3 regions of the Pseudoalteromonas sp. SM9913 genome follow, and region 3 is predicted to be linked to each of the others. Evidence: predicted binding sites of a transcription regulator. Region 3 holds the regulator's gene; each other region holds the start of a gene.
What was found. Region 3 encodes MetJ, which represses methionine synthesis genes. Its sites were predicted from a motif close to TAGACGTCTAGACGTCTA; they were not measured.
Positions count from the first base shown of each region.

Region 1: a site for MetJ is predicted at 4,840-4,857, ahead of metK (methionine adenosyltransferase). Genes of this name have one in related genera too.
Region 2: a site for MetJ is predicted at 3,332-3,349, ahead of PSM_RS11830 (methylenetetrahydrofolate reductase). Genes of this name have one in related genera too.

Region 1 covers NC_014803.1:2,541,470-2,549,403, forward strand. Annotated here, with positions in the region: gene PSM_RS11675 (NRAMP family divalent metal transporter) at 32-1,264, opposite strand; gene hpf (ribosome hibernation-promoting factor, HPF/YfiA family) at 1,406-1,762, opposite strand; gene ppnP (pyrimidine/purine nucleoside phosphorylase) at 1,952-2,266, opposite strand; gene tkt (transketolase) at 2,702-4,693, opposite strand; gene metK (methionine adenosyltransferase) at 4,959-6,110, shown strand; gene PSM_RS11700 (hypothetical protein) at 6,250-6,795, shown strand; gene PSM_RS11705 (5-formyltetrahydrofolate cyclo-ligase) at 6,814-7,410, shown strand; gene rpiA (ribose-5-phosphate isomerase RpiA) at 7,464-7,934, shown strand, end outside.
Region 2 covers NC_014803.1:2,575,080-2,583,013, reverse strand. Annotated here, with positions in the region: gene PSM_RS11845 (DEAD/DEAH box helicase) at 1-498, shown strand, start outside; gene PSM_RS11840 (hypothetical protein) at 699-1,061, shown strand; gene PSM_RS11835 (hypothetical protein) at 1,468-2,013, shown strand; gene PSM_RS11830 (methylenetetrahydrofolate reductase) at 2,332-3,288, opposite strand; gene PSM_RS11825 (M16 family metallopeptidase) at 3,538-6,420, shown strand; gene PSM_RS11820 (helix-turn-helix transcriptional regulator) at 6,496-6,810, opposite strand; gene PSM_RS11815 (hypothetical protein) at 6,812-7,219, opposite strand; gene cysE (serine O-acetyltransferase) at 7,546-7,934, shown strand, end outside.
Region 3 covers NC_014803.1:326,862-334,795, reverse strand. Annotated here, with positions in the region: gene metL (bifunctional aspartate kinase/homoserine dehydrogenase II) at 1-1,010, opposite strand, end outside; gene metB (cystathionine gamma-synthase) at 1,060-2,307, opposite strand; gene metJ (met regulon transcriptional regulator MetJ) at 2,506-2,826, shown strand; gene PSM_RS01495 (malic enzyme-like NAD(P)-binding protein) at 2,896-4,137, opposite strand; gene rpmE (50S ribosomal protein L31) at 4,662-4,877, opposite strand; gene priA (primosomal protein N') at 5,108-7,291, shown strand; gene PSM_RS01480 (SPOR domain-containing protein) at 7,312-7,839, shown strand; gene hslV (ATP-dependent protease subunit HslV) at 7,920-7,934, shown strand, end outside.

The DNA of each region.
Region 1 (7,934 bases), 1.1 Mb from region 3:
GAACCTCGAACCTCGAACCTCGAAAATAAAATCACATCAACTTCCAAACCACAAACGCTACAGCAAAACCAACCAAGTACACTAAACCTAACCACGTTAAGCTACGCAAAAGTAGACTGTGTTTAATCGCGGGCTCTGAGCGCACTAGGCTGAAGTTAAGCCATGCAAAAACCGGTGTGGTTACAAAAGCAAGCGTCATTGCAAAGGTAAGCATAGGGCCAAGGGCTGATTTAAAAAATAAAATAACCGCCATACCGGCCAATGCTTGCAGTATAAGCCACGTATTTAAGCTGTGTTTAGATTGCTTAAAACCAAGTAATTTGTGTGATTCGTTAAGTGTGCGGGCGTAGCCGTCAAGTACGGTGAGTGTGGTGCCAAACATACACAAAAACGCGATGGCTGATACCAAAGGCCTTGCCCATTCACCGATAGTAAGTGCATACATATCAATCAGCTGTTTAGCAAAGGCTACACCGCCAAGCTCTATATTACTGCTTTGCCCATATTGCACTAACGCGCCTAAACTAAAAAATACCAGCGCAAGCCCTGCGGTTAACCAATAACCTAAATTAAAGTCGAATAAACCTTGGCTTTTAGTCACACTTTGCTGAGTTTGTTTTTCTTTAAGCCATAAAGAGCTCAGTGCCGATATTTCAATAGGCGCTGGCATCCAGCCCATTAAGGCAACAATAAAGCCTAACATGGCAAGTTCATACGGTGAGGGGCCAGCGTAGTTTACAGGCGCTACTGGGCCGTTATTTATAGCAATAACCAATGCAGTGATGGTTGCTATAGTAAGTAGCCCCATAATTACTTTTGCTACGTTATCGAGCGCTTTAAAATGCCCCAGTAATAATATAACTAAACACACGGCCAATATTACCCAACACAATAAGGTAACAGGAATGCTAATAGGTAATGCGTAGTGTAATAAGCTCGCCGTAAGCAGCAATACGCCCGCGGTATTTACCACAGCGGCGATAATATTGAGGGCAATAAAACTGTAAAAATAGCCAGGCCCTTGGTTTTTATACCCTTCTACTAAACTGTTTTTGGTGGCGAGTGTGTATTCCATACCAAAACGAAAAAACGGGTACTTTAAAACGTTAACCACCACAATAAGCCAAAATAGCTGCCAGCCAAATAATGCGCCTGCTTGAGTAGAGGCCACCAAGTGTGAGCCACCAATGGCAGCGGTTGCCATTAAAATACCTGGGCCGAGCGCCCCTAACCGAGACTTCCATGTGCTTTGTGTGTACTGCATTAACTTCTCAAATTTGGTGTGTTATGTGCTTTTATTATTAATTTTTATCATTAATAAACTGTGTGAATGCATAACTTACCTAATTTACAGGCAATAAAAAAGAGCCCTTAGGCTCTTTTTAAAATAACACGCTGTTAGTTATTAATTTAAATCCATCTCTTGGATGATTTCATGTGCTATTTCTGGTGTGGTACTTACAGGCTTTTCATGTAAGTTCGCTTTTATTTGCCCTTTACGATGCTTTAGTGCGGCATCGAGTTTTTTAGCTGCGCTGGAAATAGCAGGATACATAACTTCGTTTTCCCCTTTTACCGATATACGCGCACCTTCATAATTTGTGCTAATTTCTGCTTGGAACTTATGATGCTCTTTTGAAAGAATAATATCTAGAGATATCAATGATGGAAAATGGCTCGCGACTTTTGAGAACTTTTCGTTAATGTGTTCTTTAATAGAATCAGTAACGTCAACATGGTGACCAGAAAGATTAATTTTCATAGGGTATCCTTTTATTTGTTACCTCATAGTTAGTATTGGGGGCTAAACGAATTAACACAAGAGAAAAAATGAAAATTACGCAATTATTTATTACCCCACCTGATTTAGATCATTCATTTAGCATTAAGTATGCAAAAAGCCGCTTTAAAGCGGCCTTTAGAGGTGTTGATAATTTAATCAACCAACAAATTAATCGGTGTATGAACAACAATAATCTGCAAAATCACTTACTTTTACATGAAAGCTCACATTAGCATCAACATTAAATGACTCGCCCGCGTTAAATGTTTGCCATTCGCTTTCACCAGGTAGTAACACATCCCACTGCCCTGCAAGTAATTCCATGCACTCTTTTTGGTTGGTATTAAACTCAAATTCACCGGGTTGCATAAAACCCAAGGTTTTCGCTTCACCATTACCTAAAAGCACAGTACGGCTTGATACTTTGCCATCAAAGTACACATTGGCTTTTTTAACCACACTAACGTTATCGAACTTTGGCATGTTAACTCCTGTTGTTAATTTATAATTTTGTTACCCCCACAGTGCCTGATACATAAAAACCTTGCAAGTTAAGTGCTGTGAAAATTACTCATCTAAAATCCAAAAGGTTAAAAAAGAACGACTTTATAGAGAGATATGCTTCGAGCAACGGGCTGCGAGTTTCGAACAGAGTCTTTAGTAATTTATGCACAAAGAGGGCTATGTGACGCTTTGCTTTAGAGAAGTAATCAAACAGCTAAACTAATTTTTTAATTTGGTTTTTGTATTGCCTCATTTTCTTCTCATTCGCTTCTCTTTGTTCAAATTAATTTTTAATGATTTGTGCACAAAGAGGGCGATGAGACACTACGCTTTAGAGAAGTGATAAAAGTACAGCTCATAAAAAAGCCCGCCCTGCTATACACAGGGCGGGCTTTTAAATGTTAAAGCAGTCGCTTAAAACAATGCGTTTGCTTTGTTAACGATGTTTTCTACGGTGAAGCCGAAGAATTCAAATAGCTCGTTAGCTGGTGCCGACTCACCAAAGGTGGTCATACCAACTACGGCGCCATTTAGGCCTACATACTTGTACCAGTAATCAGCAATACCCGCTTCAATCGCTACGCGACGTGAAACGCTTGCTGGTAATACGCTTTCTTTGTACTGATGCGATTGGTCTTCAAACGCATCAGTACATGGCATAGATACAACACGTACCTTTTTACCCTGCGCACGTAGCTCTTTCGCAGAGTCTTGCGCTAGCTGTACTTCAGAACCCGTTGCAATCAAAATAAGCTCTGGATTGCCGTCACAACTTAAGATGTAACCACCCTTTTTAACGTCGCTTAATTGCTGGGCATCACGAACTTGCTGCTCTAAGCCTTGGCGAGTAAAGATTAATGATGTAGGACCGTCTTTACGTTCAATAGCTTGTTGCCATGCAATTGCTGACTCAACTTGGTCACATGGGCGCCAGTTGTATAGGTTAGGCGTTAAACGCATGCTCGCAATTTGCTCAACTGGTTGGTGAGTTGGACCATCTTCACCTAAACCAATTGAATCGTGCGTGTATACATAAATGCTTGGTTGCTTCATTAATGCAGCCATACGTACCGCGTTGCGTGCGTATTCCATAAACATTAAGAACGTTGCACCGTAAGGAATAAAGCCTTTATGCAGTGCAATACCGTTCATAATGGCCGACATACCAAACTCACGTACACCGTAGTAAATGTAGTTACCACTTGCATCATCAGCAGTTAAGCCTTTAGAGCCATCCCAAATTGTTAAGTTTGAACCCGCTAAATCGGCAGAACCACCCATAAATTCAGGTAGTAACGGGCCAAATGCGTTTAATGCATTTTGCGACGCTTTACGCGATGCAGGGTTTGCAGGGTTTGCTTGCAGCTCTTCAATGTACGCTTGTGATTTTTCAGCCCAGTCAGCTGGTAATTCTGAATGTGTACGGCGTTTGTATTCTGCTGCTAGCTCTGGGTATGCTTTTTCATATGCGGCAAATTTTTCGTCCCAGCTTGCTTCAAGCTGTTGGCCTTTTTCTTTGTTATCCCACTGTGCATAAATATCTGCAGGGATTTCAAATGCATCGCCCGTCCAACCTAAAAACTCGCGAGACGCTTTAATTTCGTCATCACCTAGTGGTGCACCGTGACAATCGTGGCTACCTGATTTATTAGGTGAGCCGTAACCAATAATAGTTTTACAACAAATTAGTGTTGGCTTATCAGTCACGCTTTTAGCTTCTGCAATTGCTGCACTTACTGCATCGCTATCATGGCCATCAACGTCACTAATTACATGCCAGCCGTATGCTTTAAAACGTGCTGGGGTATCATCACTAAACCAACCTTCAACTTCACCGTCGATTGAAATGCCGTTGTCATCCCAAAATGCCACTAATTTGCCTAGGCCTAATGTACCGGCTAGTGAGCATGCTTCATGAGAAATACCTTCCATTAAACAACCATCACCCATAAACGCATACGTGTGGTGATCAACAATGTCGTGGCCTTCACGGTTAAACTGCGCTGCTAATGCTTTTTCAGCAATCGCCATACCTACCGCATTTGTGATCCCTTGACCTAATGGGCCCGTAGTGGTCTCAATTCCTGGCGCGTATCCATATTCTGGATGGCCTGGTGTTTTAGAATGCATTTGGCGGAAGTTTTTAATTTCGTCCAGTGGCAAGTCATAACCACTTAAATGCAGTAGAGAATAAATTAGCATTGAACCGTGACCATTTGAGAGTATAAATCGATCTCGGTCAGCCCACTCTGGATTTGTTGGGTTATGTTTTAGATAATCGCGCCATAATACTTCTGCGATATCAGCCATGCCCATAGGGGCTCCAGGGTGACCAGATTTGGCCTTTTGTACTGCGTCCATTGACAAGACGCGAATAGCATTTGCAAGTTCTTTGCGAGATGGCATGAATTCTCCTACCTTTATATGTATTTGCGCGGGTATTTATTTATCCCCATTCTTACTTATTGTGGGGGCTGTGTGCAATTAAAAACCCATAAAAATAGGGCATTATGAATATTTTTTAAGAACCATTTACTATTAGATATTTTATTTAGACGTCTAGGCGTAAAAAAACTATGCAAGTTCATTTGTTTTAGATAAAATACGCGCCTTAATTTTTTAGCGCTAATACCGACGTTTGTGAAGCGCAATATTTGTGAGCATAATTACAATGGCAAAACATTTATTTACTTCTGAATCTGTTTCTGAAGGTCATCCGGATAAAATCGCCGATCAAATTTCTGATGCGGTACTTGATGCTATCCTAGAGCAAGACTCTCATGCCCGTGTAGCGTGTGAAACTTACGTTAAAACCGGTATGGTTATGGTTGGTGGTGAAATCACGACTAGCGCATGGGTTGATATCGAAGAAATTACACGTAAAACAGTACGTGAAATTGGTTACACACACTCAGATATGGGCTTTGATGCCGATTCGTGTGCAATTTTAAACACGATTGGTAAACAGTCTCCTGACATTAACCAAGGTGTTGACCGTACAAGCCCTGAAGAGCAAGGCGCTGGCGACCAAGGCTTAATGTTTGGTTACGCATGTAACGAAACTGAAGTATTAATGCCTGCTCCAATTACTTATTCTCACCGTTTAGTACAACGCCAAGCACAAGTACGTAAAAGCGGCGAGCTTAACTGGTTGCGTCCAGATGCAAAATCACAGGTTACGTTTGCATACGAAAATGGCAAGCCAGTAGGCATTGATGCCGTTGTACTTTCTACTCAGCACAGCGAAGATGTATCGCAAAATGACTTAGTAGAAGCGGTAATGGAAACAATTATTAAGCCGGTACTTCCTGCTGAGCTTATTACTAGCGCAACTAAGTTTTTCATTAACCCAACAGGTCGTTTTGTAATTGGTGGACCAATGGGTGACTGTGGTTTAACTGGTCGTAAAATCATTGTAGATACTTACGGTGGCATGGCTCGTCACGGTGGTGGTGCTTTCTCTGGTAAAGATCCATCAAAAGTTGACCGCTCAGCGGCTTATGCTGCACGTTATGTTGCTAAAAACATTGTTGCTGCTGGCCTTGCTGACAAGTGTGAACTTCAGGTGTCTTATGCTATTGGTGTTGCAGAGCCAACATCTATCAGTGTTGAAACATTTGGCACAGGTAAATTAGAAGAAGCGCGTTTAATCGAACTTATTCGTGAACACTTTGACTTACGCCCTTACGGCCTGATTCAAATGCTTGATCTTGAGCGCCCTATTTATCTTCCAACAGCGGCTTACGGCCACTTTGGCCGTGATGAATTCCCATGGGAACGCACAGATAAAGCAGACGCACTTCGCGCAGCAGCTGGCCTGTAAGCCACCTAGCTAATATTAAAACGGCCCTTTTTAGGGCCGTTTTGCTATGTGTATCAAGTTAGTCATAAAACAGTCTCGAACTGTTTAACATTTTAGGTATATACTCTGCTTATACAATAAAGCGTGTTAGGGATAAAAAATGGCCGACAATTTTCGTGTTATATTTGTAGGACTTGCAGAAGGCGCAGACAGCCAAGCAGTGACCAATGCACTGACAGAAAAACTAAAAACCTCACCTGAAAAGGTGGCGGCATTTTTTAATGGCAAGCCGCTGTTTGCTCCTAGCAACAAAGAGAAAGCCCTTAAGCAAGCTAAGTTACTTTCAACGCTGGGGATCAAAAGCAAACTTCAGCAAACAGCCCCTACACAAGCTACTTCTCAAAAAGCGCACGACAGCCAGCGAGATCAGCGCTTATTTGATGCCCTAGATTACATTACTAGTAGCTTAATTCGTCTTGAAGAGAAACTTGAGGATCTTGAGCAACGTCTCCCCGAGGTTGAGTTATCACTGCCTGATGAAAATGACGAACCATGGCAAGATGACGATTTAATGCTAGATGAGCCACTCTCTACAACACCCAAAAAACGCAGTAACCTTGTTTTATATTCACTGATTGCCACAGTTGTAATATTACTTATTGTGCTTGCTGTGTATTTAATGTTTCCGAACTTATTCTCTTTTTAATTATGGTTTAGTTATTTAATGAGCAATAATCGCGCACAAATAAGACTCGATATTCGTAAAGCACGGAATAATCTATCAAAAAACCAGCAAGAAATAGCGGCCCACTCGCTTAAATTGAATTTTATTCAATATATAAAAAGCCAAAAAACAGCTAAAAAAAAACATATCGCTATTTATTTAAGCAATGATGGAGAGCTAGATACATCATTGTTAATTAAGGAATTATGGCTCAACAAACAGCATGTTTACTTACCTGTAATTCACCCTTTCAACGGGGCTAATTTACTATTTCAACGATATGAAAAAAACTCACCCATGAGAGCAAACCGCTATGGTATCTTGGAGCCTAAGCTGAACTGCTCTCAAATATGCCCATTGCCAGCGCTTGATTATCTACTTATGCCACTTGTTGCATTTGATAAATTTGGTAATCGCCTTGGAATGGGGGGTGGGTTTTACGATAGAACCTTGGCACGTTTACACGAAGAAAACTGGCAGCAACCACAACTTATTGGCCTAGCACACGAATGCCAACAAGTGGATAAGCTCCCAATTGAATCGTGGGATGTGCCTCTTAAAACTATTATTACACCCAATAAAACCTACTGTTGGTAACAATTAATCTTGTAAACTAACAGTCTATTTTTGACATAAATGAGCACATAGCAATGACACAAGATGAATTAAAAAAAGCAGCTGCATGGGCTGCACTGGAGTTTGTAAAAGAAAACACCATAGTGGGTGTTGGTACAGGCTCAACCGTTAATCATTTTATTGATGCTTTAGGCACAGTAAAAGACACCATCGTTGGTGCAGTATCTAGTTCAGAAGCGTCTACAGCACGTTTAAAAGAACTTGGTATAGAAGTATTTGAGCTAAATGATGTTGATGCTCTGGACGTATACGTTGATGGCGCAGATGAAATTAACGCTCTAAACGAAATGATTAAAGGCGGTGGTGCAGCGCTCACCCGTGAAAAAATAGTAGCGGCAGTGGCTAAACAGTTTGTGTGTATTGTTGATGACACCAAACTAGTCGATACCTTAGGGGATTTCCCGCTGCCAGTTGAAGTTATTCCGATGGCGCGCAGCTATGTTGCCCGCGAATTATTAAAACTTGGCGGTGATCCTGTGTATCGC
Region 2 (7,934 bases), 1.1 Mb from region 3:
ATATTCACCCGCACAAAACAAATGGCCGATAAACTTGCTAAAGAAATGTGTAAAGATGGTTTAAAAACCGAATCTATTCATGGTGATAAATCACAAGGTGCTCGCGACCGAGCTCTCCATAACTTCAAAGAGGGCAGTACACGTGTTTTAGTAGCCACTGATGTAGCTGCGCGCGGTTTAGACATACCGGCACTTAAATACGTAATTAACTTTGAATTGCCATACATAGCTGAAGACTATGTGCATCGTATTGGCCGTACAGGACGAGCTGGCGAGCAAGGCCTTGCAATGTCATTAGTGAGCTTAGATGAGCAATGGCTGCTTGAAGAAATTGAAGTACTGCTGGATACGCGTTTAGCACCACAGTGGCTTGAAGGTTATGAACCTGATTTAAATAAGCCACCTAAAGATAACCGCAAAAACACCAACAAAGCGCGTAAAGATCGCGATAAAAAACGTATTACAGGGCAAAGAGCGCCAAATAGAAGACGTAAATAAAAGCGTTCAGTTTTTAGCTATCAGTTGTCAGTAAAAAAGAGCCCAACACGGCGTTAAATTTAGCGCCGTGGTTTGCTGCATCTTCTTAATTCACTACCTCTCCCTGTTAGTTCTTTTTAGCACGCAGCTTAAGTGTTAAGTCATTGTATTGTTTACATGTAATCAATAAAGTGTAATTATTTTGTCGAGAATGAAATCAGGTGATTGAAGCGAAAAATATAAAAAAGGAAGTGAAATTGGATTATCTCAATTGGTTGAAAAAGGAATACGCTGAGCTAGGTAATGTGTCAGACGAAACTATTAATGCTCATATAAACTCAGCCAAAATGGACTCTCAGCTATTTAGGGAGTTTATCAAAGTCTTAGGATTTTTAATTTTTGTGGTTCCATTCAATTTGTATCTGTCTATTTCAGAGATAGTCACGTTTAATAGTGCTTACTATTGGCTTATTGTGATCTTTTCGAGTTTTATTGGGGTTTTTGTTGCATTGTATTGCGAACAAACCTTAATTAAGAAACAGCTAAAAAAAACAATCCGCGATAAACACAGTAATAAAATATAAATTTAAAAAGAAATTGACCAGCGAATTACATTATAAAAATAAAAAGGCAAGCCATATAGGTGTAGTAGCTCATATCTGATCTTACAGCTGAGGAGAATTAGTTTAGACTTCACCTGACAAGCTGCTATGAGCGAAAAGCGGTCATTGATACTGGCCAAATATCGTCGTTAATAGATTGGTTAAACTGCTCTTTGCGCATATATTCATGAAAATGAGCGCTGCGCGCATATTGGTTAATTTAACTTTACCTAAAAACTTTAGAAAACTTTAGAAAACTTTGCGATAGTAATACCTTAGGTAATTTGTTAAAACTATATAATGTAGAAAAATGAGCGTAGCGTCGGCAGAAATATGCGCGACGAGCGCACTATTAAATTGTTAAGCCTAAAAATATAGAGGAATAGTTTTGCCGAAAGAATGGATTGATGTGGCTGATACAGCCGTAAAAATTGGCTTAGGCTCATTAATTACAGGAGTTTTCACCTACCTAGGTGTGAAGTTTTCGCACAAATCAGAGCAAAGTAAATATCTGCTAGAGCACAAAGTTAAAGTTATAGAACAAATTGCTTCAGAAGCAGGAGAATATTTCGCTGCATGGAATGGTGTTATATCTAAGATTGGCGGCATAACGAAGAAGATGGATTTTGACATGGAAAATGTTGACCTTAGTGCGAACCAATTGAAATGGGTTAAAGAGAGAGATAAAGCCCTTGTTGATTCTTGGTCAGCTAGACAATCTGTTCAGTCAAAATTAAGGTTATTAAAGGCTGAAAATGCTGTAGGAAAATTTAAAGAGTGTATATCTCTGGAAACTCAACTCAGAGATATGATGTTTTTTGATAAAGATTATCCGAATTACAATCAGCTTACTAAGTACCGTAAAGAAGCTAGAACAGCCCAAAGAAAATTTCAAGAAGAGTTAGCCGAAACTTATGAGAATATACCGGCTTAACAAGGCGCTGTTATCGGACTGGTTATCCGCTGCGCTCCAAACCAGCCGCAAAGCGCGGCGTTACCACTGTCTGCAAATGGCACAAATGCGACTGTTAGATTTGATAAAGTCCTACAGTTCAAACCTCACAGATCAAGTTAGTACTTATGAAAATAAACGAAGCTAACTACTTGAACTGGCTTATTTTATTTCGATTATCATTGTTGCCCGAACCCCGAACCCCGAACCCCGAACCCCGAACCCCGAACCCCGAACCCCGAACCCCGAACCCCGAACCCCGAACCCCGAACCCCGAACCCCGAACCCCGAACCCCGCAATTAAGCTATTAGTTTCTCCGCAAGGTTGAGTTCCATTGTTGCTTTTAATAAACGGTATAAGTTAATTGACGCGTCAATTTCTTCTTTACGGTTGGTTAAGCTTTCAATATTTAAGCCCAGTGGTACACCTAAGTGCGCACAGCTTTTTAAAATTGAGTCGAGATTTTCACGACAAATACGTACCGATTCGCTTAATGTATTTTCCGAATCAAGCATGCGCCATTTAGTTGCCTCTGGCACTGAGATACCTAGCCACTGCATAAACTCCAATGTTTTTTCACCACCACAAGGCGTAAAGGTTAATATAATCCGATTAGGTGTCAGGCCTTGTGCTTTGCATGTGCGCGCATAACTGGTTATTAAATCTATGGTTGCTTGTGCATTGTAAACGGCTTGAGAGATAAAAAACTGGCACCCTTGTGCTGTTTTTTCTATTAAGCGTTGGTGCTCATTACGCTTATTGGCATGGCGCTCAGCAATGGTTACACCACCTAAAAAGAAGTCTTCTGACTGCTCTGCCAGAGTTTTGTAGGCATTCGGTAAGCTTAGCTTTATATCACCCGCTGATGATGGGCTGCCCACTAACACCACGTTTTTTAAATCGTAGTCATTTTTAGTTTCATCTAACCACGCTTTAAACTCACTCACACCGCGCTGAGCTACACTTTTATAAGTAATTACATCAAGATCAGATAAGCCTCGTAAGAGTTGACTGTACTCGCGCGGATCAACTGTTTGCTTAAATGCAAATGGACGCGCTTGCTCTGTACGGCTGCTTTCATCTTGAATGTCATAAATAATTACGCCGTCATATTCAATTTCGTGTAAACGGCCTAATAACTTTTCGGCAATGATTTTTAATTGCGCTTTATCAGTCCCAATTTTTGGCGGTGTTGTGCCAATTAGGTAAACACCTTGGTTGGTGTCCTGTATTTTTTCTTGAAGTGATAAAGCCATAATCCTCATTCCAGCTTAATTTGTGATGATGGATTTAATATAGCAGCCATTTAGACGTCTAGATAGATTTATTTATTGAAAGTTTCTCAACTAACGTGAATTATTTTCATAGTTAAACCAAGTTACCAGCAATAACTGACACAGTTGTTTACATAATTAATAGGCTTAGGGCTCTTATATTTAATTACTTTACGGCATACTTAGTTTGGTAAATGTTTTAAAAATTGCTCAATTTAAAAAGGGATAACAATGAAATTTAAATTATTGGCAACTAGCCTAGCGGTATCGCTGGCCTTAACAGGTTGTGCTATGCAGCAAAGTCAAAACACGCAAACAGCAGCTCAACAAGAACAAGTTAATAAAGCAGATGAGCGTGTTTTTTCACAAGATTACCTAATAGAAGAGCTAGATAACGGCCTACGTGTGATGGTAGTTAAAACCGATTACCCAGATGTAGTATCGCTACAAATACCTGTATCTGTAGGCTCGCGTAATGAAGTGGAAGCAGGTAAAACTGGTTTTGCTCACTTTTTTGAACACATGATGTTTAAAGGCTCTGAAAAGTTTCCGCAAGATGTGTATTCAGATATTCTAAAAAATTCAGGGGTTGATAACCGCGCCTACACAACTAACGATTACACTAACTACCACTTAAATTTTTCAAAGCAACATCTTGATAAAGTACTTGAGATTGAAGCTGATATTTTTCAAAACCTAAGCTACACCGAAGAGCAATTTAGAACCGAAGCGCTAACGGTTAAAGGCGAGTACTTAAAAAATAACGCCAGTCCAATTCGTAAATTATTAAGTGCGGTACGCCAAGAAGCGTTCGAAAAACATACCTATAAACACACTACAATGGGCTTTTTTGAAGACATTGAAGCCATGCCAGATCAAATGGCCTACGGTAAAGAGTTTTTTGATAAGTTTTATAAGCCTGAATATGTATCGCTTGTGATTGTTGGTGATGTTGAGCCAAAAGAGACCATGGCGATGGTTAAAAAACACTGGGGTAATTGGCAAAAAGGCGACTATGTTGCTGATATTCCAAAAGAGCCAACTCAACAAGCGCCAAAATATGTGCATGAGCAAAACGAAGGACTACCTGGTCACTGGTTACTTGTGTCGTATAAAGGCGCTGCATGGGAGCCTCAGAAAAAAGACAGAGCCGCATTAGATTTACTATCGCAGCTTTATTTTTCTAGTAATTCAGATATTTACCAAGAGCTGGTAGTAGAAAAGCAAATAGCGAGTCAAATGTTTACCTATAACCCAGAGACTAAAGATCCAGGGTTACTGCATGTATTTGTAAAAGTTGAAAATGCCGATGATTTAGCCACAGTGCGTGATGCTATAAACCGTACGTATGCCAAAGCGCGTACCGAGTTGGTTGATAGCCAAAAACTCAGTGATTTAAAGTCTAATCTTAAATACAGCTTTATAAATGGTTTAGATTCATCGCAAGCAATTGCCTCTACACTTGCCAGCTATATGCATTTTGAGCGCGATCCTGAGGTGATTAATCAGTTGTATAAATCGGCAGACAATATCACTAGCGAAGATATTAGAGCCGTTGCAAATAAGTATTTTGTTGATAATGCGCGCACCACAATTACTATGTCGGCACTTGATAAAGCCCCTGGTTTTGAACAAGAAAGCGATTTAAATGCATTGGTAGCAAAATATCAGCAAGTACCGAGTAAGCCAATCTTTAAAGTACTTGATAAAACTAATAGCTCGCCGTTAATCGATATTAACTTATTATTTAATACCGGTGCCGCTGCCGATCCGCAGGGTAAAAAAGGCGTAGCGGCTTTAACTGCCGCAATGCTAGCGCAAGGTGGCTCAACCTCAATGAGTTACAAAGATATTAAAAAGGCAATGTACCCGCTGGCGGGTAGTTTTGGTTATCAAATAGATAAAGAAATGCTGTCGTTTCAAGGGCGTATCCATAAAGATAATGCAGCTCAGTGGTATGCTTTAGTGAGTGAGCAGCTGTTAAGCCCAGGCTTTAGAGAAGATGACTTTAAACGTCTGAAAAAAGAAATGATCGATGGCATTAAGTCTGGTTTAAAAGCTTCTAACGACGAAGAGTTGGGTAAAGAAGTGCTCTACAGTGTGCTTTATAAAGGCCACCCTTATGAAAGCTATAACTACGGTGATTTATCTGATTTAGAAGCGCTGACCCTTGATGATGTTAAAGCGTTTTATAATGCTGAACTTACACAAGCTAAACTTACTGTGGGTTTAATTGGTGCAGTGCCTGAAAAACTCAAAGCACAAATGTTAGCTGACTTAGCGACACTCCCTAAAGGCGAACAAAGCCGCTTAACAATCCCTGATGCGCCAGAACTTAAAGGTCATCATGCAACGATTGTTGAAAAGTCAGCGCAATCAACGGCTGTGTCGTTCGGGTTCCCTATTGATACCATTCGTAGCAGCGAAGACTGGACCGCATTGTGGTTAGTGCGCTCGTACTTTGGTGAGCATCGCAGTTCTAACAGTTACTTGTACGAACGTATTCGTCAAACGCGTGGTATGAATTACGGTGATTACGCCTATATTGAATACTTCCCTAGAGGTATGTTTCAAACAAAACCGGATGCAAACTTAGGGCGCTCTGAGCAAATATTCCAAGTGTGGCTGCGTCCACTGCGCTCAAACAACGATGCGCATTTTGCAACCCGTACCGCATTATTTGAGCTAGATAAGCTAATTAAAAATGGTATGACCGAGGCAGATTTTGAAGCCACGCGTAACTTTTTAATTAACTTTGTGCCACAAATGGTTGCTAGTCAAAATCGCCAGTTAGGTTATGCGCTAGATAGCGAGTTTTATAACACCGATAGTTTTGTAAACTACGTCACAAGCAAACTGAAAACATTAAGCGTTGATGATGTAAATCGAGTGATTAAAGACAACCTACAAACTGAGAATATTCACTATGTGTTTGTTACCGGTGATGGTGAAGATATGCAAAAACGTTTAGCAACTATGCAAACCTCGCCTATGGTGTATAACACCGATAAGCCTGCCGAGTTAGTGGCTGAAGATAAGGTAATTGCTGATTATAAACTGGCAATTCCTGCAAAAAATATTGAAGTAGTAAAGGTGGATAAAGTATTTCAATAATTTAAGTTTTTAAGTATTAAAAAATGCCCCTGTGCAGTAAGCATTGGGGCATTTTTATATTTTAGGTTTTAAATACTAGTTACTTACTAAAAGTACTGAGGCTGCACCAAGAGCAAAACTAATAACAGAGCTAATAATCAAACCTGCAATAAAACTTTTAGATGGACTGTTATTGGCATCATTTTGGTTGTTCTCATCAAGCTTAATAAGCTCACCTTGGCGTACTTCAAATACCGCACATAAGGCCATGGTGGTTTCTTTTGAGGCTGCACCTTCTTTTTCTACTCGTTGAATGGTTCGCAAGCTTACATCGCAGGCATCGGCAAGCTGTTGTTGTGTCCAATCGAATGTGTGCCTAAGCGACTTTACCGTTGTAGGGTTTAATTGCATGTTAAAGTTTTCCTACAATTAGCTCTACGACTGTTGCAGTGGTATAGCCAAATACTGCACCACCTAATGCACAGCCTAGAATAAAAAAAGCCGCTTTTTTAGGATCGCTAGGAAGACTACTTTGAACTTGCTTGGCAAGCACTTCTTGATCTTTGTATAGAGTGCACTCAAGTCGTCCTGTGAGTATATTGAGCATGTCAAATTTCACTTGGTACTGCGAATTTTCAAAATCAAATGTGTGTGAGCTTTTTATATTAACACTGCGTCTACTGCTAACTAAGTCATCGTTAATATAGACTTCTTCTTTACCTGTAAAGTAGCTTCCAAAACAGGCTATTTGGTTATCGCCATCTTGAAAGTAAAATTTATAGCCTAATTTTTTTGTATTTAATATGTCGTTTTTCATCATCGTTATCCTTGTTGAGTTGATGATGCTAATTTAGCGTTTATTATTATTTTTTACGCCGTCAGCAGTACGCCAGTGGCTATTTTGGCACATGACACACGTGCTGTCATATGTTGTTATTTACTGATTTTTATTAACTTATTTTATTTTTGCACAAATGGTTAAACCTGCCTAGCTGTCATATGACATGACTTGAAAAAAGTAATATAAACCTGAAACTTAACTGGTTATATATAATAACCAGAACAAATAACGAAGGGATTAACACCTAGGCGGCTAAATCCGTTAGAATTGGCGGTAGGCTCTTTGTAATAACTTAAGGCAGTATTATGCGTCATGAAATTTGGCAACAGCTTCGTAGTGAAGCAAATGAAGTAGTAACTCGTGAACCCCTTTTAGCGAGCCATGTGTATTCGTGTATTTTAAATCATGAGTGCTTAGGGTCGGCATTGAGTTTTATTGTTGCTAATAAACTAGCTGATGCTGTGGTTTCTGCTTTTACAATCCGTGAGCTGTTTGACCAAGCTTTTGTAAAGTGTGACCGTATGCTGACACATGTTGCTCATGATATTAAAGCGGTAAAAGATCGTGACCCTGCGGCCGAAACCTACCTTACCGTGATTTTAAATTTAAAAGGGTTTCACGCCATACAAGCACACCGTTTAGCAAACTGCTTATGGCAACAAAATCGTAAAGAGCTTGCGCGCTTTATTCAAAG
Region 3 (7,934 bases):
AGTAAGTAGATTTCGCCTTCGTGTTCAAAGTGATGCAAACTATGCTGAATAAGTTGGCTAACATGTGCTACTTCGCCTTCACTCAGATCATCAACAATGAGTAAATCCACATTATTTACTGTGGTTAAAAAGCGTTTTTGTTTACTCATTCCTAGTTTAACTATTTCGGTATGACTGCCTTGAGGATCGTAACTACTGCGAACAACTAATTCTATATCGGTATCTTTTAATGGCGATAATGTTTTAGCGTGTAATACTGGATTACCTAACCTCGCTAATAAATTAGCTTGATCACGGCACACTCGCGCATACTTAACCGCATTAGCAACCTTACGCGGATCAGTACTAAAAACACCTTGAGTGTCAGTCCAAATAGAGACTTTTTTAGCATTGCAATACCGCGCTAATAAAGTGGCACTGTAATCACTGCCATTTCGCCCTAAGGTCACTGTTTCACTATGTAAATCAGCCGCAATAAACCCCGTAACTACATTAATTTTACTCGTCTGTATGGCTTTTAAGCACTGCTGCTGATTATTAGCATGCTGCAGCTGTCCGGCATCTAACGTAAATAACTGCCTAGCGTCATGGGCACAAGCGCTAACGTTAAGCTGTTCTAAGTAAGCGCTTAGTAACCTTGCAGACCACAATTCACCATGTGCTAATAACGCAGCTTCAGCTAATGTTCCTTGCTTAGCCTGCTTGGTAATAATACTGAGCTCAGTTTCAAGTAAATCAAGCGCATGGTGCTTAGCGTTAGCTATTAATAATTGCTCAATCAGAGCTATTTGATGGTTGCTCAATAGCAATACAATATCAGCAATAGCTTGAGTGTCTTGCTGTTGATAGCTTTGCCACAGTTTAACTAAGGTGTCGGTGGTTTTACCGGCAGCCGATACCACCACACAATCCCCAGCTTGAGCATGAGTTAAAATAATATTTGCGACACTTTTAAAGCGATCCGCTGAGCTTAAACTCGAACCACCAAATTTATGAACCTGATTTACCATATTAATACCGACTCGCATTTATGTTTTGTATTTTGAAGATTGGTATGCACTACCATAACGCCGGATGCGCCGCGTTTAACTTTGCTGAACCAAATGATTCACTAGCACCACTTTTTGCCGATAGGCCGGGATTGGCTTGCCCTGGGCGCACCAAATTAAATACCCTGTCTAAGTCAGCGAGTAAATCATTTACATCTTCAATACCCACCGAGATACGAATAAGCGTGTCGCCTACTCCGGCTTCTGCACGCGCGGTTGCGTCCATGCCGGCGTGGGTCATAGTCGCAGGGTGACAAATCAAACTTTCTACTCCACCTAATGATTCCGCTAAGCTAAATTCATTTAAGCGCGTTAAAAACGCTGCAGCATCGTTTATATCGCCTTTTATATCAAAACTAACCATAGCACCAAAGCCAAGCTGCTGCGCCTTAGCTAGCGCATGTTGAGGGTGTGATTCAAGACCTGGGTAGTAAACTTGGGCAACAAACTGGGAGCGTTCTAAATACTGTGCAATGGCGAGTGCATTTTCTTGGTGTTGCCTTAAACGCACGTTTAACGTACGTAAGCCTCTGAGCGTTAAATAGCTATCAAATGGCGCGCCAGTGATGCCAATGTTATTTGCCCACCACGCTAACTCTTCACCTAACTCAGCAGTCGCTGCGATAACCGCGCCACCAACAACGTCTGAATGGCCATTGATATATTTTGTGGTTGAGTGCACCACAATATCAGCGCCAAACTTAATCGGGTTTTGTAATGCTGGCGATAAAAACGTGTTGTCGGCGGCAACCAGTGCACCACACTGTTTAGCTGTATCAGTTACCGCTTTAATATCTGTTAGGCGTAAAATAGGATTGCTAGGTGTTTCAATCCAAATCAGCTTAGGTTTAATAGCAAGGATGCGTGTCAAACTGTCGCTTTTGGTAAAATCGACCACTTCTAGTTTTAATAAGCCGCGCTTTTCTAGCGAAGTAAATAAGCGATAGCTGCCCCCATAACAGTCATGAGGGATCACTAACGTATCGTCACTATTAAGTAATTGTGTTGTTAGGTGAACGGCTGCCATGCCTGTTGCGGTAATAATGCCTTTAGCGCCACCTTCAAGCTCCGTGAGCGCCTCAGCCAAAATGTCACGATTGGGGTTACCACTGCGGCCATAATCATATTGGCGCTTTGTATCAAAGTCAGCAAATGAGTAAGTTGTTGATAAATAAAGCGGTGGAACAACCGCACCATGCTGTTTGTCGGCTTCTATTCCACTACGAACAGCAATTGTTGCCTTATTTTTTTCACTCATTTTCGCTACCTTTACTAATTTGGATGTTTAGACGTCTAAAATGTAGCGCATGCAATTTAAGATGTCAAAACATTTAAATGTCTAGATAGCTAAATAACTAGTATTTGACTATCTTTTTTAAACCGATAGAATTTCACGCATATTTACACGCTTTGATGCTGTGTGAGCAATTTATAATCTGAGGCAACGATACATCTTATGGCTAAATGGAATGGTGAATATATTCACCCATACGCAGAACACGGGAAAAAATCCGAACAAGTAAAGAAGATCACCGTTTCGATCCCGCTAAATGTATTAAAAGTATTAACTGATGAACGTACTCGTCGTCAAATAAACAACTTACGTCATGCAACAAATAGCGAGCTTTTATGCGAAGCGTTTTTGCATGCGTTTACCGGGCAACCGCTGCCTAATGATGATGATTTGCGTAAAGATAACGCAGAAAAAGTACCTGAAGAAGTGAAGAAAATAATGCAAGAAATGGGACTAGAAGTGCCTATTTTAAATGAAGACTAGAAGGGTCTTTATACAAAAAAACCTCAGCAAATAGCTGAGGTTTTTTTTGCGCTAATTTACACTTAACAATTACGCCATGTAGTTTTCTGGCATATCAATTTGTGCAACGCCAGAGTCTACCGCCGCCTGCGCAACCGCTTTAGCTATACGTGGTAACAAACGTGGATCCATTGGTTTTGGTATAATATATTTAGCACCAAACTCTAATTTGTCGATGCCTGCGGCAGTAAGCACTTCAGTTGGCACGGGCTCTTTAGCAATACTGCGAATTGCTTCTACAGCAGCAATTTTCATCTCGTCGTTTATTTCACTGGCACGTACATCTAACGCACCACGGAAAATAAACGGAAAACACAATACGTTATTAACTTGATTCGGATAATCAGAGCGACCTGTAGCCATAATTAAATCGTTACGTGCAGCGTGTGCTAATTGCGGATCGATTTCAGGATCGGGGTTTGAACAAGCAAATACCACGGGTCTATCAGCCATTAATTTTAAATCTTCAGGGGCTAATAAGTTAGGGCCCGATACACCCACAAACACATCGGCATCTTCAATTACATCTTGTAAAGTACGTTTATCGGTATTGTTTGCAAATAATTGCTTATATTCATTCAAGTCATCACGACGCGTATGAATAACTCCTTTGCGATCTAACATATAAATATGTTCACGCAACGCGCCACATTTAATTAAAAGCTCCATACAGGCAACAGCTGCAGCGCCGGCACCTAAACATACAATAATTGCATCTTCAATTGCTTTGCCCTGTACTTCCAGCGCGTTTAGCATACCCGCAGCCGTTACAATAGCCGTACCATGCTGATCATCATGAAAAACAGGAATGCTACAACGCTCTATAAGCGCTTTTTCTATTTCAAAACACTCGGGCGCTTTAATATCTTCTAAATTAATTCCACCAAAGGTGTCGGCAATATTAGCCACCGTGTTAATAAAGTCTTCGGTAGTACGGTGCTTAACTTCAATATCTATAGAGTCTAACCCTGCAAAACGCTTAAATAGTAGCGCTTTACCTTCCATAACGGGTTTTGAAGCCAGTGGACCTAAATTACCTAAGCCTAAAATTGCGGTGCCGTTAGTAATAACCGCAACCATATTTCCTTTACCAGTATATTTGTAGGCATTTGCTGGATCAGCGGCAATTTCACGAACAGGTTCTGCGACACCCGGGCTGTATGCGAGCGCGAGGTCTTTAACCGTCTCAGCGGGCTTGGTCAGCTCAATACTGATTTTACCTGGAACGGGATGGGCATGGTAATGTAGTGCTTGTTCACGAAAATCTGACATAACGCGATTATATCCTGCAATTTAAGTTAAAGTGAGAGGTAGTTTTAATCTACGATACCTTTATTATTTTTAAATTCCAAGCAATATCAGGTCTATCCTGTTATATGCTAGAACTGTTAATTTTAAGTGATTTATCAGCAACTTCCCTAGATTATCCTGACATTTTTAAAATATAAATTCGTCATAAAAATGAAAAATACAGGTACTTTTTGCCCTTGTTCTATTTTTATAAAGCGTATTTTTTAGTCTTAAATTAAAATAGTGAAATACCGAATTTTATTTAACTTTAAACACAAATAACCTCACGTTACCTGCATTTGAGTACCATCTTTAAAGTTTAACAAATAAAAATATAGAGAATATTGGCTGTTTTGTCTGCAAATGTTTATGCATACTCAGAATAAGAACAGGAAATAGTTATGCAAAAAAAATAAATACAAAATTGCTAAGAAAGCAGGTAGGAAAGTAAATTTTGGCCACAAAAAAAGCACCCTAAGGTGCTTTTTTTACATAGAAACAAAAAATTATTTTTTGCTGCTAAGTGCACCGAAGCGCTTGTTGAAGCGATCAACACGGCCGCCAGTGTCTAAAATCTTTTGCTTACCAGTGTAAAACGGGTGACACGCAGAACATACGTCTAAGTGAATGTCTTTACACAGAGTAGAACGAGTTTCGAATTTGTTTCCGCATGAACAAGTTGCAGAAATTACTTCGTACTTAGGGTGAATACCTTCTTTCATAGGAACCTCTAGTTAAGGCCGCATCGCTCTCCAAACCCGAAGTCTGGCACCATACGTCGTTAAAACAAATTTATTGGTCGCGAATTTTATCCAACAACCCGCACGCACACAAGCTTTAATTACCCTTTTTGCTAAAAAGTCGGCAAACACCTATTCATTACTGATTTGTCGGTAGGCTTTTAATGCTATTTTTAGTACATTAAACCATTACGTTAATTGGTTGAGTTGTTATGCGTTTTGCTGAAGTTGCAATAAAAGTCCCCTTGCCTCGCACCTTTGATTATAAAGTGGATGAGCAATTAGTACCTCTGACTCAATTACAGCCTGGTATGCGCGTGTTAGTCCCTTTTGGTAATCAACGTAAAGTAGCGGTTATTCTTAGCTTAAAAACGGAAACAGCAGTCCCCGAAGGCAAAATAAAATCTATTATTGAAGTTATTGACGACTCACCGGTGTTATCTGCGCAGCATTTAGAGCTACTGAAATTTACAGCGCGTTATTATTGCTATCCACTCGGTGAAACTATTCATATTGCATTGCCCAGTGCACTGCGCCAAGGTGAGTGCCCTGATAAAACCAGTATAAACATGGTGACATTAAGCGAAAAGGGAGCATTTTTACCGTCTTTAAAAGCTAAAACACAGCTTAATTTGCTTAAGCAATTATCAGCATCAGGTAAATCATCATTAACCGAACTCAAAGCTCTCGGGTTTAATAAAAAAACCATTGATACCCTTTTAGATAAAAAGCTAATAGTTCAAACCATTGAGCACGACAATCAATGGCAACATACCTCGCCAACGGTTGGCAGCAAACCCCGTTTAAATAAAGAGCAAGCCATTGCCTGCACTGCAATTAATCAAAGTACGGGGTTTAATAGTTTTTTGCTAGAAGGTGTCACTGGCAGCGGAAAAACCGAAGTTTACCTGCAATGCCTAGAAGAAGTATTAAAACGTGGCGAACAGGCGTTAGTGCTCGTTCCTGAAATCGGGCTAACGCCTCAAACGGTCAATCGTTTTAGACGTCGCTTTCCTGACACTCCTATTATGTTATGGCACTCGGCATTAACCGATAACGAACGTCTACAAACATGGCGTTTTTGCGAAAAAGGCAGTTGTGCCATTGTTATAGGCACCCGTTCGAGTATTTTTCTGCCATTTTTAAAGCTTGGGATGATTGTGGTTGATGAGGAGCATGATGCCTCATTTAAACAACAAGACACTTTACGCTACCATGCCCGTGATTTAGCTGCGTATCGTGCCTATCAGCATCAAATTCCACTTATTTTGGGTAGCGCTACGCCAGCACTAGAAACACTGCATAAAGCTATTAATAACAAATACCAGTTGCTTACATTAAGTGAGCGCGCACAAACCGCCACCGATAATCAGTTTAAGCTGCTCGACATGAAAGGTCAGCCTGATCGAGCCGGTATTGCACATGCCAGTCTTGCAATAATGCGCCAGCACCTGAATAGGGGAAAGCAGGTGATGGTATTTTTAAATCGCCGTGGGTTTTCTCCTACTTTGATTTGTCATGAATGTGGTTGGTTGAGTGAATGTAACCGCTGCAGCACCAGTGCGACTTTTCATAAGGCAATAGGCCAAATGATTTGCCACCATTGTGGCGATCAATATCATGTACCGCATCAATGCCCTGACTGTGGTAGTACGCAAATCTTTCCTAACGGCAAAGGCACCGAGCAAATAGAAGAGTTTTTGAGTAGTGAATTTGCAGACACCCCGATCAGCCGTATCGACCGTGATTCAACTCGGCGTAAAGGTAGCCTTGAAAAAGCACTGGATGAAATAAATCAAGGCGGCGCACGTATTTTAGTTGGTACGCAAATGCTGGCAAAAGGTCACCATTTTGCTGATGTTAGCTTAGTACTTATTTTAGATGTCGATAGTGGTTTGTATTCGTGTGACTTTAGGGCTACTGAGCATTTAGCACAATTAGTAACACAAGTTGCAGGACGCGCGGGACGTTCTGGCGAGCCCGGTGAAGTATTATTACAAACGCACTTTCCTGAGCACCCGTTATTACAAGACTTAGTTAATAATGGCTATCAAGATTTTGCCCGCTTTGCACTCACTGAGCGAAGTGATGCACAGTTGCCACCTATTACGAGTATGGCAATTGTTCGCGCACAAGGGCATAACATAAAGCAAGTCGTCGACTTTCTAACGGATTTGGTTCCTGTCAATGGGGTATCTGGTATACAATTGCTCGGACCGATCCCCGCGCCTTTAGAAAAAATTGCGGGAATGTATCGTTTTCAATTACATATTCAAGCGCAAGATCGACGCATACTACATCAGTATCTCGCGCAAATGGTTGATTATCTCAGCACTAGCAAACTTGCACAAAAAGTTCGCTGGAGTTTAGACGTAGACCCTACAGACATGATTTAGGTAAGGCCACATATAACACCATGGCACAGCACGATTATATTAATAAAAAACCAAAAAATAGAAAAAACACTAAACAAGAGCCGGCTAAAAAACCCTTCCCGTTTTTGTTAATCATTATTGCCTTGTTACTAATCGGTGGTTTTGCATACGGACTCTGGTTTGTTAAAAACAATGCCGATCCAGAGCTTGTTGAAAAGCAAGCAAATCCAACACCCGAAAAACAAGTAGAAATAGCTAAACCGCGGCCACCTAAATTTATTAAAGAAATTAAAGAGCATGAGATTCAGGTTGAAGTAAAAGAACTTGAACAAAAAGGCCCTTATGTCATGCAATGTGGTTCATTTAGAACCCATCAGCAAGCTGAAACCTTAAAAGCTAAAATAGCGTTTGCAGGATTAATTTCAGAAATCAAAAAAACCACAGGCAGCAATGGTATTTGGTACAAAGTGCGTTTAGGGCCTTATGAAACCAAGCGTCATGCAGAAAGTGACAAGAACAAACTTAAACGAATTAATATTGTCGGCTGCGGAATTTGGGGCTGGACTTGAATTTAAACCATTCACCCATATAACCTCTTCATAATCGTTTTTTACGCGCTGCCCCTTGCAGCGCGATGATGAGGAATAACATGACTACAATCGTA